Regions from separate parts of the Kribbella sp. NPDC050820 genome, predicted to be linked through region 1. Evidence: riboswitches for the same ligand, from Rfam matches in the RefSeq annotation. Region 1 holds a riboswitch; the other holds the start of a gene.
What was found. Region 1 has a riboswitch for S-adenosylmethionine ahead of thrC (threonine synthase). Riboswitches for the same ligand answer to the same signal wherever they lie in the genome.

Region 1 (5,644 bases):
GTGGCACGACTCGCAGGAGACCCGGATCGGCGACATCCCGCACAGCGCCAAGCCCTATCTGGAAGTCGCCGGCAACGAAAGCATCACCGAGGACCAAGTCGCGGTCCTTCCCGAGAGTGCGGCCAAGAGCATTCGAGAGGCCGTCACCGAGTACGAGACCGCAGAGACCATCGAGGCCCGCTGCGCCAAGGACGCCGACCGCCTCGAGTGCCTCCTGCAAGCGGTCGAGTACGGCGAAGCCGGCTACCAACGGGTCGACGGCTGGATCGAATCCTCACGCGCCCGCATCCAAACCCCCTTCGCCCGCCGCCTCGCCGAAGCGGCGCTGGTGACATCCCCACTCGCCTGGCGCGACCGCTGATCGAGAGTGGCCGAAGGTGAGCCGTGCTGTCCGGGTGACGCGGGTACGGCGACTGTGAGCGAAGCGAAGCCGACGCTGGACGTGGCCTTGATGAGGTTGGCCGACCTGTTGACGGATGCCCAGGCGTCCGTGGCTGAGATCAGGCACTGGATCTCGGAGTCGGCCAGACCCCGCCTCGCCCGCGTTCCCCTTGATCCCATCCTGACGGTACGACTCCGCATGTTCGAGGAAGACCGTTGAGCGGGTCCTGACGCGCGGCGGTGACCTTGAACAGGACATAGCATGTTCAAGGCCCCGAGTTCCTGCGCAAACCCTCGGTGCGTTGCCCGATGGACGGTGGCCGGGGTGTGCCGGAGGGCGGCTTACGGGCGGATGATCGTAATGCCGGCCGGGGTGCCGTTGGTGAGGGCGGCCAGGGCGGTGGGGGTTTCGGCGAGGGGAATGGTGCGGGTGATCAGCGCGGCGGGGTCTAGGTTGCCGGCGGCAACGAGGTTCAGCATCTCGGGGTAGGCGTGGGCGGCCATGCCGTGACTGCCCAGCCATTCCAACTCCTGGCCGATCAGGCGGCCTACGTCGAGTTGGACGCCGGATGGCAGGAGGCCGACTTGCAGGTGGCGGCCGCGGGGGCGCAGGGCGAGGAGGGCTTGCTGGACGATGTCGTTGGAACCCAGGGCGTCCATGGTGACGTGGGCGCCGCCGCCGGTGAGGTCACGGAGCTGGGACACGGTGTCGGCAGACGCCAAGACGGTGTCGGCGGCGCCGTACGTGCGGGCGAGGTCCAGCGCGTCGGGGTTCGTGTCGACGGCGATCACGCGGGCGCCGAGAGCGGCCGCGATCATGACCGCCGACAACCCGACGCCGCCGCAGCCGAAGATGACGACGTTCTCCGCTGCGACGACTCGGCCGACCTGGCGGACAGCGCGGAAGGAGGTGGCGAAGCGGCAGCCCAGGCCGGCGGCGGTGTCGAAGGACAGGTCGTCCGGCAGCCGGACCAGGTTCACAGCGGCGAACGGTACGGCGACGAAGTCCGCAAACGAGCCCCAGTAGTTGAAGCCGGGCTGGAGTTGGTTGGGGCAGACCTGTTGGTCCCCGGAGAGGCACTGTTCACACGTGCCGCACGCGCAGATGAACGGCGTGGTCACGCGGTCGCCGATCTGCCGGCCGGTCACCCCGGGGCCGAGGGCGGCGATCGTTCCGGCCAGTTCGTGCCCAGGGACGTGGGGCAGGACGATGTCCGGGTCGTGCCCCATCCAGCCGTGCCAGTCGCTGCGGCACAACCCGGTGGCCTCGACCTTCAGGACGACACCACCGGGCTTCGGCTCCGGGTCCGCTACCTCGGCAACAGTCGGCAGGACGCCGTACTGCTCAACCAGAACAGCGCGCATCAGCCGCCGGCGACTGCGGGGATGATCGAGATCTCGCCGCCGTCCTTCACCGAGGTCTGCAGGCCGTCGGCGAAGCGTACGTCGTCGTTGTCGACGTACACGTTGACGAAGCGGCGCAGCTCGCCGGAGTCGTCGAGGACGCGGCCCTTGATGCCCGGGTAGGCGGTGTCGAGGGACTCGAGCACCTCGCTGAGCGTCGCGCCCTCGGCGCTGACCGAGGACGCGCCCTGGGTGTACTGGCGCAGGATGGTCGGGACCCGGACACTCACGCTCACTGCAGGCCTGCCTTCACGAAGGCGTCGTACGACGCGGGGATGGTCACCTTGGGGCCGACCCGGTCGGCCACGGCGTCGAGGGTCTTCAGCCCGTCGCCGGAGTTGATGATCACCGTCTCGGCCTCGGGGTCGAGCTGGCCGGTCTCGACCAGCTTCTTCAGCGTCGCGACCGTCACCCCGCCCGCGGTCTCGGTGAAGATGCCCTCGGTGCGGGCGAGCAGCCGGATGCCCTCGATGACCTCTTCGTCGGTGACGTCCTCGATCGCGCCACCGGTACGGCGGGCCACGTCCAGCACGTACGGTCCGTCGGCCGGGTTGCCGATCGCGAGCGACTTGGCGATGGTGTCCGGCTTGACCGGCTTCACCACGTCGTACCCGTCCCGGAACGCCTGCGCGACGGGCGAGCAGCCGGTGGCCTGGGCGCCGTACACCTTGTAGTCGGTGGCGTCGACCAGGCCGAGCTTGCCGAGCTCGGTGAAGCCCTTGTCGATCTTGGTCAGCTGGGAGCCCGAGGCGACCGGGATGACGATCTGCTGCGGCAGCCGCCAGCCGAGCTGCTCGGCGATCTCGAAGGCGAGGGTCTTGGAGCCCTCGGAGTAGTACGGGCGGACGTTGACGTTGACGAACGCCCAGCCCTCCTCCTCGCCGGCGATCTCGGAGGCCAGCTTGTTCACGTCGTCGTAGTTGCCCTCGACCGCGACCAGCGTGCCGTCGTACACGGCGCTGGTGATGACCTTGGGGCGCTCGAGGTCGTGCGGGATGAACACGACCGAGCGGATGCCGGCCCGGGCGGCGGCCGCGGCGACGGCGTTGGCCAGGTTGCCGGTGGAGGGGCAGGCGAAGACCTTCATGCCGAGCTCGCGGGTGGCGCTCAGGGCACTGGCGACCACGCGGTCCTTGAAGGAGTGCGTGGGGTTGCCCGAGTCGTCCTTCACCCACAGCTTGCGCAGGCCCAGCTCGCGGGCGAGGTTGCCGGCGTCGATCAGCCGGGTGTAGCCGGGCTCGGTGTTCGGGAAGCTGGCCACGTCGACCGGGACGGGCAGCAGCGGCTGGTAGCGCCAGATGTTCTTGGGTCCGGCCTCGATCTGCTCGCGGGTGATGGTGGGGTACTCGTACCCGACCTCGAGCGGACCGAAGCACTCCGTACAGGCGTAGAACGGACCGAGCGGCGACTTCGCCCCACAGGCGCGACAGCTCAGGTGCGTACCGTTGCCGAAGGCACCTTCACGGATGGTGTGGGTGGCGGTCAGGCTCATGAGTGAGGTTCCCTCCTCATCTTCCCCGGACACCGGATCTCGGCGCGGGACGGATTTGGCACCGTTCCGCCGCGAGGGTCCCGGACGGGACCTCAACGGGGAGGGTTGCCGGGACTTCGACGGGCCGTTTCCCTCAGTCCCTCTGGATGAGCTCCCCCGAGATTACCCAATCGGGTCCATATTGTGTCTTCGGTTCCCACCATCCGAGACACTCGATCTCAACCGTGCCGGGCCCGGAAAGTACGGCGGTACGCCGACGGCGAGGTGTGAAGCTGCTTGGCAAAGTGATGACGCAGCGTCACCGGTGTCGCAAAGCCGGCTGCGGTCGCGATCTCCTCGACCGGGGCGTCACCGGTCTCCAGCATCGTCAGAGCCGCCTGGATCCGCTGCGCGATCAGCCACTTGCCCGGTGTCGTCCCGGTCGCCTTCACGAAGTGCCGCAGGTAGGTCCGCGGCGACAACCCCGCCTGCCTGGCCAGATCCGGTACGCCGATCGGCTCGGCGAGATGCTCCAGCGCCCACTCGAGGCTCCGCGCGACCGAAGCGTCGTCGGGGTCCGGCGGCACCGGCGACTCGATGTACTGCGCCTGCCCGCCGGCCCGGTACGGCTGGATCACCAGCCGCCGGGCGACCGCGTTCGCCACGGCCGCGCCGTAGTCCTTCCGCACCAGGTGCATGGCCAGATCCAGCCCTGCGGCACACCCCGCACTCGTGAGTACGTCGCCTTCGTCCGTGTAGAGCGGCTCTGGATCGACGTGGATCTTCGGATAGCGCTCACGCAGCATGTCGGCGTACCGCCAGTGCGTCGTTGCCCGGCGTCCGTCGAGCAGACCGGCCGCAGCCAGCGCGAACGCGCCTGAGCAGATCGACACCATCCGGGCGCCACGCCCGTGCGCAGTCTGCAGCGCCTCGATCAGCGCCGGCGACGTCTCACCGCGTGGGTCGTGGACGCTCGGGATGACGACCGTGTCCGCGGCCGCGAAGTCGTCCAGGCCGTGCGGGGTGCTCAGCGTGGCGCCGCCGAGCACGCGGATCGGGTCCGGTGTCTCGGTGCAGACCTTCAGCCCGTACCACGGCTGGTCGATGTCCGGCCAGGCCAGCCCGAACACCTCGATCACGATCCCGGCCTCGAAGGCCGTCATCCCGTCGTACGCGAGGACAGAAACCGTCCGTTGTCCCATGTCACAATCTTAGCGATAGTCGTCCCCAGCGCCACTTCTGGGAACGCCTCCAGCCGCGGACGATGGAGTCATGTTCAAGGTTCTGAAGGAGATCGCAGCCGGAATCAACGCCGCCTCCGCCGTCCGGCACGGGCTCACGCCGCCCGCAGGCGCGCTCACCGCCGACGGCCGTCGAGCGTACGCATCAAAGGCGTCGCGGCAACGCCGTGCACAAGGACGCTCAGCACGACGGTGAAGCCGACGGTCGCCCACAGCCACGGCAGGTCGGTCGCGAAATGCACCCCGACGGCGGCCAGGTAGTAGACCGACGTCACCCCCCGGACCCCGAAGGCCGCCGTCATCCAGCGCTCGGAGCGATCCAGCTCCGAGCGTGCGAGTGACAGCCACGCGACGACCGGCCGGACGACGAGCACCAGCAGTACGCCGCTCACCGCGCCGGCCAGTGTGAGCGGCTCGAGCAGGCCACCGGTGATCGCGACGCCGAGCAGCAGCAGGATTCCCCAGGTCAGGATGTGCTCGAGCTCCCCGATGAAGTTGTGCAGCTCCGCGTGGAACTCGTGACTCCGCTCGGCCGCCCGAAGCGCGAGCGCGGCGACGAAGACCGCGATGAACCCGTACCCGTGCAGCACCTCGGTCAGCCCGTAGACGCCGAGCGTCATGGCCAGCGCGAGGACTGGCTCACGTGAGTCCGCCAGCCGGAAGCTCTTCGCGGGCGCACTGAACGCCATCTTGCCCAGCAGCCAACCCGCGCCAAGGCCGACCGCGACCCCGACCACTGTCTTACCTACGACGTACCAACCAAACCACTCCCACACCGAGTGCGACTTGGTGGCCGCGAAGACGGCCAGATAGACGAGTGGGAACGCCAGACCGTCGTTCAGCCCAGCCTCGGACGTCAGTGCGAACCGCACCTCGTCCTCCTCGTCCGGCTCAGCGCTCTCACCGGTCGTCGGCCCGGCAACCTGTACGTCGGAAGCGAGCACCGGATCGGTTGGCGCGAGTACGGCGGCGATCAGCAACGCAGTCGCCGGAGCCAGACCGAGCAGCCAGCCCACTCCGGTCAGCGCAGCGACACAGGCCGGCATCGCAACGAACAGCAGCCGCCACGTGACACTCCACCGGAGCAGGCTGATCGGCCGGTCGATCGCCAGCCCGACACCCATCAGAGCGATGATGACGGTCAGCT
Region 2 (5,644 bases), on a different contig from region 1:
CGATCGCGACGCACCCCGCGGCCGCGTCGTGCTTGCGTCCCTTGATGGGCAGTTCGCCGACCTGATCCCGGAGGGCGAAGGCACCCTGCAGGCGGTCCGCGGTACGGCGAGCGGCCTCGCCACGCTGACCCTGCTCGACGCGCAACCCGTGCTCACGCTCTACGCGCTGGACGGCTCCGACGCCCGCGTCGTCGATGCGCCAGGCGGGGGAGTGGTCGGCATGAACGCCTCCCCGGAGTACGACGAGCTCTTCGTCGGGCTGTCCACGCCGACCGAACCGACCCTCTCGTACGTCGTGTCCGCCTCGACCGGCGCCGTACGCGCACTGCCCGAGCTCGTCCGCGGGTCCGGCGGCTTCACGTCACCGGCCATCACGGTCGAACGCCGGCTCGAGCCCGGCCGCGAGGTGCCGTACTTCCTGATCAGCCGCGCCGACCTGGACTACTCGTCCCCGCGACCGACCATGCTCTACGGGTACGGCGGCTTCCGCATCCCGATCCTGGCCGAGTACCGGCCCGGCTGGCCGGCATGGCTGGCCGCCGGCGGGGTGCTGGTGATCGCGAACCTGCGCGGTGGCGGCGAGTACGGCAGCGCCTGGCACGACGCTGGTCGCCTGAAGAACAAGCAGAACGTCTTCGACGACTTCATCGCCGTCGCCGAGCACCTGCGCGACACCGGCGTGACCACGTCGGAGCAGCTCGCCATCCACGGTCGCAGCAACGGCGGTCTGCTGGTCGGCGCCGTGATGACGCAGCGGCCCGACCTGTTCGCGGTCGCGCTGCCGGGTGTCGGCGTACTCGACATGCTGAGGTTCCACCTGTTCACGGTGGGGGCCGCGTGGACGTCGGACTTCGGGCATCCGGGCGACGCGAAGCAGTTCGAGGACCTGCTGGCCTACTCGCCACTGCACCGGGTGCAGGACGGGACGGCGTACCCGGCCACGCTCGTGGTCACCGGTGACCACGACGACCGGGTGGTGCCGTTGCACAGTCACAAGTTCATCGCCGCGTTGCAGCATGCCCAGTCCTCCGCCGAACCTGTCTTGACCAGGGTCGAGGTCAACACCGGCCACGGCTTCGGGAAACCCGCCGCGATGGTCGCGTCGGAATGGGCGGACCTACTGGCGTTCGCTGCTCACCATGTAGGCCTTGAACCTCCTGAGCAGTAGGAGGGCTGCATCACCAGATGCGAGGCGCTTGGAGGTCGCGGGGGTCGTCGGCGGGCTGACAGCCGTGCGCGGACTCCTCGTACTCCGACCGCGGTCCGCTGGTGGCCAGCGTCCGTACGGCGTTGACGAGACGGTCCACGTGCTCTCGGGTCGTCCCGAGGCCGAGGCTCGCGCGGACCGCCGTACCGTGCTCGGGGGAGTCCGCGAGCAGGTGGCCGACGAGCGGGTGCGCACAGAACTTGCCATCGCGGACGCCGACGCCGTACTCGGCGCTCAGCGCCGCGGACACCAGGGTCGAGGTCAGGCCGGCGACGGTGAAACACACCGTGCCGACGCGGTCCGCGTCCTGGCCGAAGATCGAGTACGTCGTGACGCCGGGAATCTGCGCGAGACCGGTCCGGAGCCGGGCGAGCAGGCTGCGCTCGTGCTGCTCGATGGCGTCGCGGTGCTTGCTGATCGCCGCACAGGCCGAAGCCAGCGCGATCGCGCCGATCACGTTCGGGGAGCCGCCCTCGTGCCGCGCCGGGCCGGTCGCCCAGACCACGAGGTCCTCGGTGACCGCAGTCGTCGCGCCGCCGCCGTACAGGTAGGGCTCAGCGGCGTCCAGCCAGTCGGAGCGGCCGATCAGGGCGCCCGCGCCGTACGGCGCGTAGAGCTTGTGGCCGGACAGCGCGACCCAGTCGACGTCGAGCTCGGCGATGTCGACCGGCCGGTGCGGCGCGAGCTGCGCGGCGTCCAGGCAGACACGCGCACCGTGCGCCTTGGCGACGGCCGCGATCTCGGCGATCGGGAAGATCTCGCCGGTCACGTTGGACGCACCGGTGACGACGACGAGCCGCGGGCCCTCGGGCGCGTTGCGGAGCGCGTCGGCGACGTTGGTCACCGCCTCGCTCGGGCTGGCCGGCGCAGCGAGGCGCACGGTCCGCTCAGCCGGCCAGGGCAGAAGCGCGGCGTGGTGCTCGGACTCGAACACGATCACGGTCGCGTCAGCTGGTACGGCGTGGGCTAGTAGGTTGAGCGCATCGGTCGTCTGCCGGGTGAAGATCACCTGGTCGTCGTCACGGGCGCCGATGAAGGCATGCACCTCGGCGCGGGCCCGCTCGTACCACTGCGTGGTAATGCGGGAGGCGTAGCCGTTGCCGCGGTGCACCGACGCGTACGACGGCAGTGCCGCCTCGACGCTGGCGCGCACCGACTCCAGACACGGCGCGCTGGCGCCGTGGTCGAAGTTCGCGTAGTCGGTGACCCGGCCGTCGGCCAGTGGGACCAGCAGGTCGGAGCCGACGGTGGCGGGGATGCTGCCGGTCGCGAGGCGGGCCACAGTCGGCCGCGCGGTCGTCGTACTGGCAGGCTCGAGGATGGAGAGGATCGACATGCTGCTGCTCCCAGGAAGTCCGCACTTGCCGAGCGGGGTATCCGCACGGCCTGGTCTTCACCCGGGGCACCCCACCGCGGAGGAGGGTTGCCGGCCAGCGAGCCGGGGCTTGACGCTGGCGCTCATGACCTGCCGAAGACGGTAACGAACGGGCTACGGTCGACGCCAGTGGCTATCTCATGTGATGAGATGGGCGAACACATCGTGGACAACTTGGGGAACGCATGACTTGGAGAGCACCTGCCGTCGAACGACCGGCCGGCTCGTTGACCGCCCCGGAGCGCTCGTTGCTCCAGGGCTACCTGGATTTCTACCGCACCACGCTGCTGTTCAAGTGCGCAGGCCTCACGGCGGCGCAGCTGGCCGAGCGGCCATCGCCGCCGTCGAACCTGTCGCTGCTCGGGCTGATCCGGCACCTGACCAAGGTCGAGCGGATCTGGTTCCGGATCCACTTCGCCGCCGATCCCGCCGAGCCGGTGTTTCCGCTCGAGCTCGGGAAGGACGCGGACTTCGAGCTGATCGATGCTTCGCTGGCCGAAGCGGAGTACGACGGCCTGATCGAGGAGTGGAAGCTGTCCGACGAGGCTGCTGCCGGGCACTCGCTGGACGAGCGCTTCACCTTCAAGGAAACTGAGTCGACGCTGCGGATGATCTACATCCACCTGATCGGCGAGTACGCCCGGCACTGCGGCCACGCCGACCTCGTCCGTGAACAACTGGACGGCACCACCGGCGCCTAAGCTGCGGACCTGGTCCGGTCGTGGCGCCGTGACGCTACGGATGGGGCAGCGTGATCGGCGTGTGACACGTGGGACTCGAGAGGTAATCGGGGTAGCCTGAGGTATATGGCGACCCGCACGTCTTCCCCGGCGCGGGCGCAGAAGTCGGCAGCCAACCGGCCGAGTACGGCGCGGTCGGCTGCTGGTGGACGCTCCCGTCCGTCAGGCGCCCAGAAACGTGGGCAGAGCACGAAGCGCGGCGGTGGATCCACCGCGGCGCGGACCAGCACGCCCAAAGTCAGCGGACCGGGCCCCTTCGCGGCCGCCATGCTCGCGCTCGGCCGCGGCTTCGTGAAGCTCTGGATCGGCATCGCGCACCTGCTCGGCGGCATGGTCCGCGGGATCGGCAACGGCGCCCGCGACCTCGACCCCGAGCACCGCCGCGACGGCGCCGGCCTGTTCCTGATCGGCCTCGGCGTCGTGGTCGCCGCTGCCATCTGGTGGCAGCTGCCAGGTGCCGTCGGCAACGTCATCCGGACCGTCGTCGGCGGCAGCGTCGGCATGATCGGCTGGGCCGTGCCGCTGATGCTGCTGTTCATCGCGCTGCGCACCATGCGCCACCCGGACCGCAACGGCCCGGCCGGCCGCCAGGTAATCGGCTGGACGACGTTCGCGCTCGGTGTGCTCGGCCTGATCCATATCGCCAACGGCCTGCCCCGGCCCGGCAACCCGGCCGACGCGCCGATCCAGGAGGCCGGCGGCGCGATCGGGTACTTCATCTCCACGTTCCTGTCCGACCTGCTCACGCAGTACGTCGCGGCCCCGCTGCTGGTCCTGCTGTCGATCTTCGGCGCCCTGGTGATCACCGGGACGCCGGTCTACGCGATACCCGTGCGGGTCCGCGCGGCCTTCGACGTACTGATGGGACGTACGGCGCTGCCCGAGGACGCACCGTCCGTCGTGGCCGCGCCGACCGACGACACCGTCCGGCTGACCCGCAAGGAGCGCCGCGCCAAGGCCGCCGCCTCCGAGGACGAGGACGGCGAGCCCACGGTCAAGCCGTACGACTCGCCGGTGCTCGAGGGGCGGGAAATCAGCAAGCGCGGCCGCAAGTCGAAGGCCGCGCCGCCTCCCCCGGAGGAGGACGCGTACGACGCCGACGCCGCGGCGGCCGCCGTACCCTCGCCGTCACCGGTCGTTGCCTCGGGCAAGTCTTCTTCGGACTCGCCGCCCGAGCCGCCGCCGCACACGCCGCTGCCGCGGCGGGTCGAGCAGCTGAGCCTGTCCGGCGACATCACCTACACGCTCCCCGACGGGCAGATGCTCAAGCCGGGCTCGGTGCACAAGGCGCGGACCAAGGCGTCCGACCAGGTCGTCGACCGGCTCACCGAGGTGTTCGAGCAGTTCGGCATCGACGCCCAGGTCACCGGCTACACCCGCGGCCCGACCGTCACGCGGTACGAGGTCGAGCTCGGCTCCGCGGTGAAGGTCGAGAAGGTCACCGCGCTGTCGAAGAACATCGCCTACGCGGTCGCCTCGGCCGACGTCCGGATCCTGTCGCCGATCCCGGGCAAGTCCGCGATCGGCATCGAGATCCCGAACACCGACAAGGAGATCGTCAGCCTCGGCGACGTGATCCGGTCGGCGACCGCGCGCAACGACCACCATCCGATGGTGGCCGGGCTCGGCAAGGACGTCGAGGGCGGGTTCGTCGTCGCGAACATGGCGAAGATGCCGCACCTGCTGGTCGCGGGCGCCACCGGTTCGGGTAAGTCGTCGTTCGTGAACTCGCTGATCACCTCGATCCTGATGCGGGCCACGCCGGACGAGGTGCGGATGATCCTGGTCGACCCCAAGCGGGTCGAGCTGAACAACTACGAGGGCATCCCGCACCTGATCACGCCGATCATCACCAACGCCAAGAAGGCCGCCGAGGCGCTGCAGTGGGTCGTCCGCGAGATGGACATGCGGTACGACGACCTGGCCGCGTTCGGGTTCCGGCACGTCGACGACTTCAACAAGGCGGTCCGGGCGGGCAAGGTGAAGCCGCCACCGGGGTCCGAGCGGGTGCTGACGCCGTACCCCTATCTGCTGGTGATCGTCGACGAGCTGGCCGACCTGATGATGGTCGCTCCGCGTGACGTCGAGGACTCGATCGTCCGGATCACCCAGCTCGCGCGTGCGGCCGGCATCCACCTGGTGCTTGCCACCCAGCGGCCGTCGGTGGACGTCGTGACCGGTCTGATCAAGGCGAACGTGCCGTCGCGGCTGGCGTTCGCGACCTCGTCGCTGGCCGACAGCCGGGTCATCCTGGACCAGCCTGGCGCGGAGAAGCTGGTCGGCCAGGGTGACGGACTGTTCCTGCCGATGGGCGCGAGCAAG

Region 2: linked by a shared signal. The riboswitch ahead of AB0H36_RS15535 (aminotransferase class V-fold PLP-dependent enzyme) and the one ahead of thrC (threonine synthase) in region 1 are both predicted to bind S-adenosylmethionine.

Annotation. Positions count from the first base shown of each region.
Region 1 is NZ_JBFAHB010000055.1:28,869-34,512, forward strand. Features, by position in the region: gene AB0H36_RS34295 (HD domain-containing protein) at 1-361, shown strand, start outside; gene AB0H36_RS34300 (zinc-dependent alcohol dehydrogenase family protein) at 724-1,746, opposite strand; gene AB0H36_RS34305 (ubiquitin-like small modifier protein 1) at 1,746-2,021, opposite strand; gene thrC (threonine synthase) at 2,018-3,277, opposite strand; SAM riboswitch class I at 3,291-3,430, opposite strand; gene AB0H36_RS34315 (helix-turn-helix domain-containing protein) at 3,496-4,458, opposite strand; gene AB0H36_RS34320 (cation:proton antiporter) at 4,614-5,644, opposite strand, start outside.
Region 2 is NZ_JBFAHB010000014.1:103,289-108,932, reverse strand. Features, by position in the region: gene AB0H36_RS15540 (prolyl oligopeptidase family serine peptidase) at 1-1,168, shown strand, start outside; gene AB0H36_RS15535 (aminotransferase class V-fold PLP-dependent enzyme) at 1,179-2,543, opposite strand; SAM riboswitch class IV at 2,560-2,673, opposite strand; gene AB0H36_RS15530 (DinB family protein) at 2,768-3,283, shown strand; gene AB0H36_RS15525 (DNA translocase FtsK 4TM domain-containing protein) at 3,389-5,644, shown strand, end outside.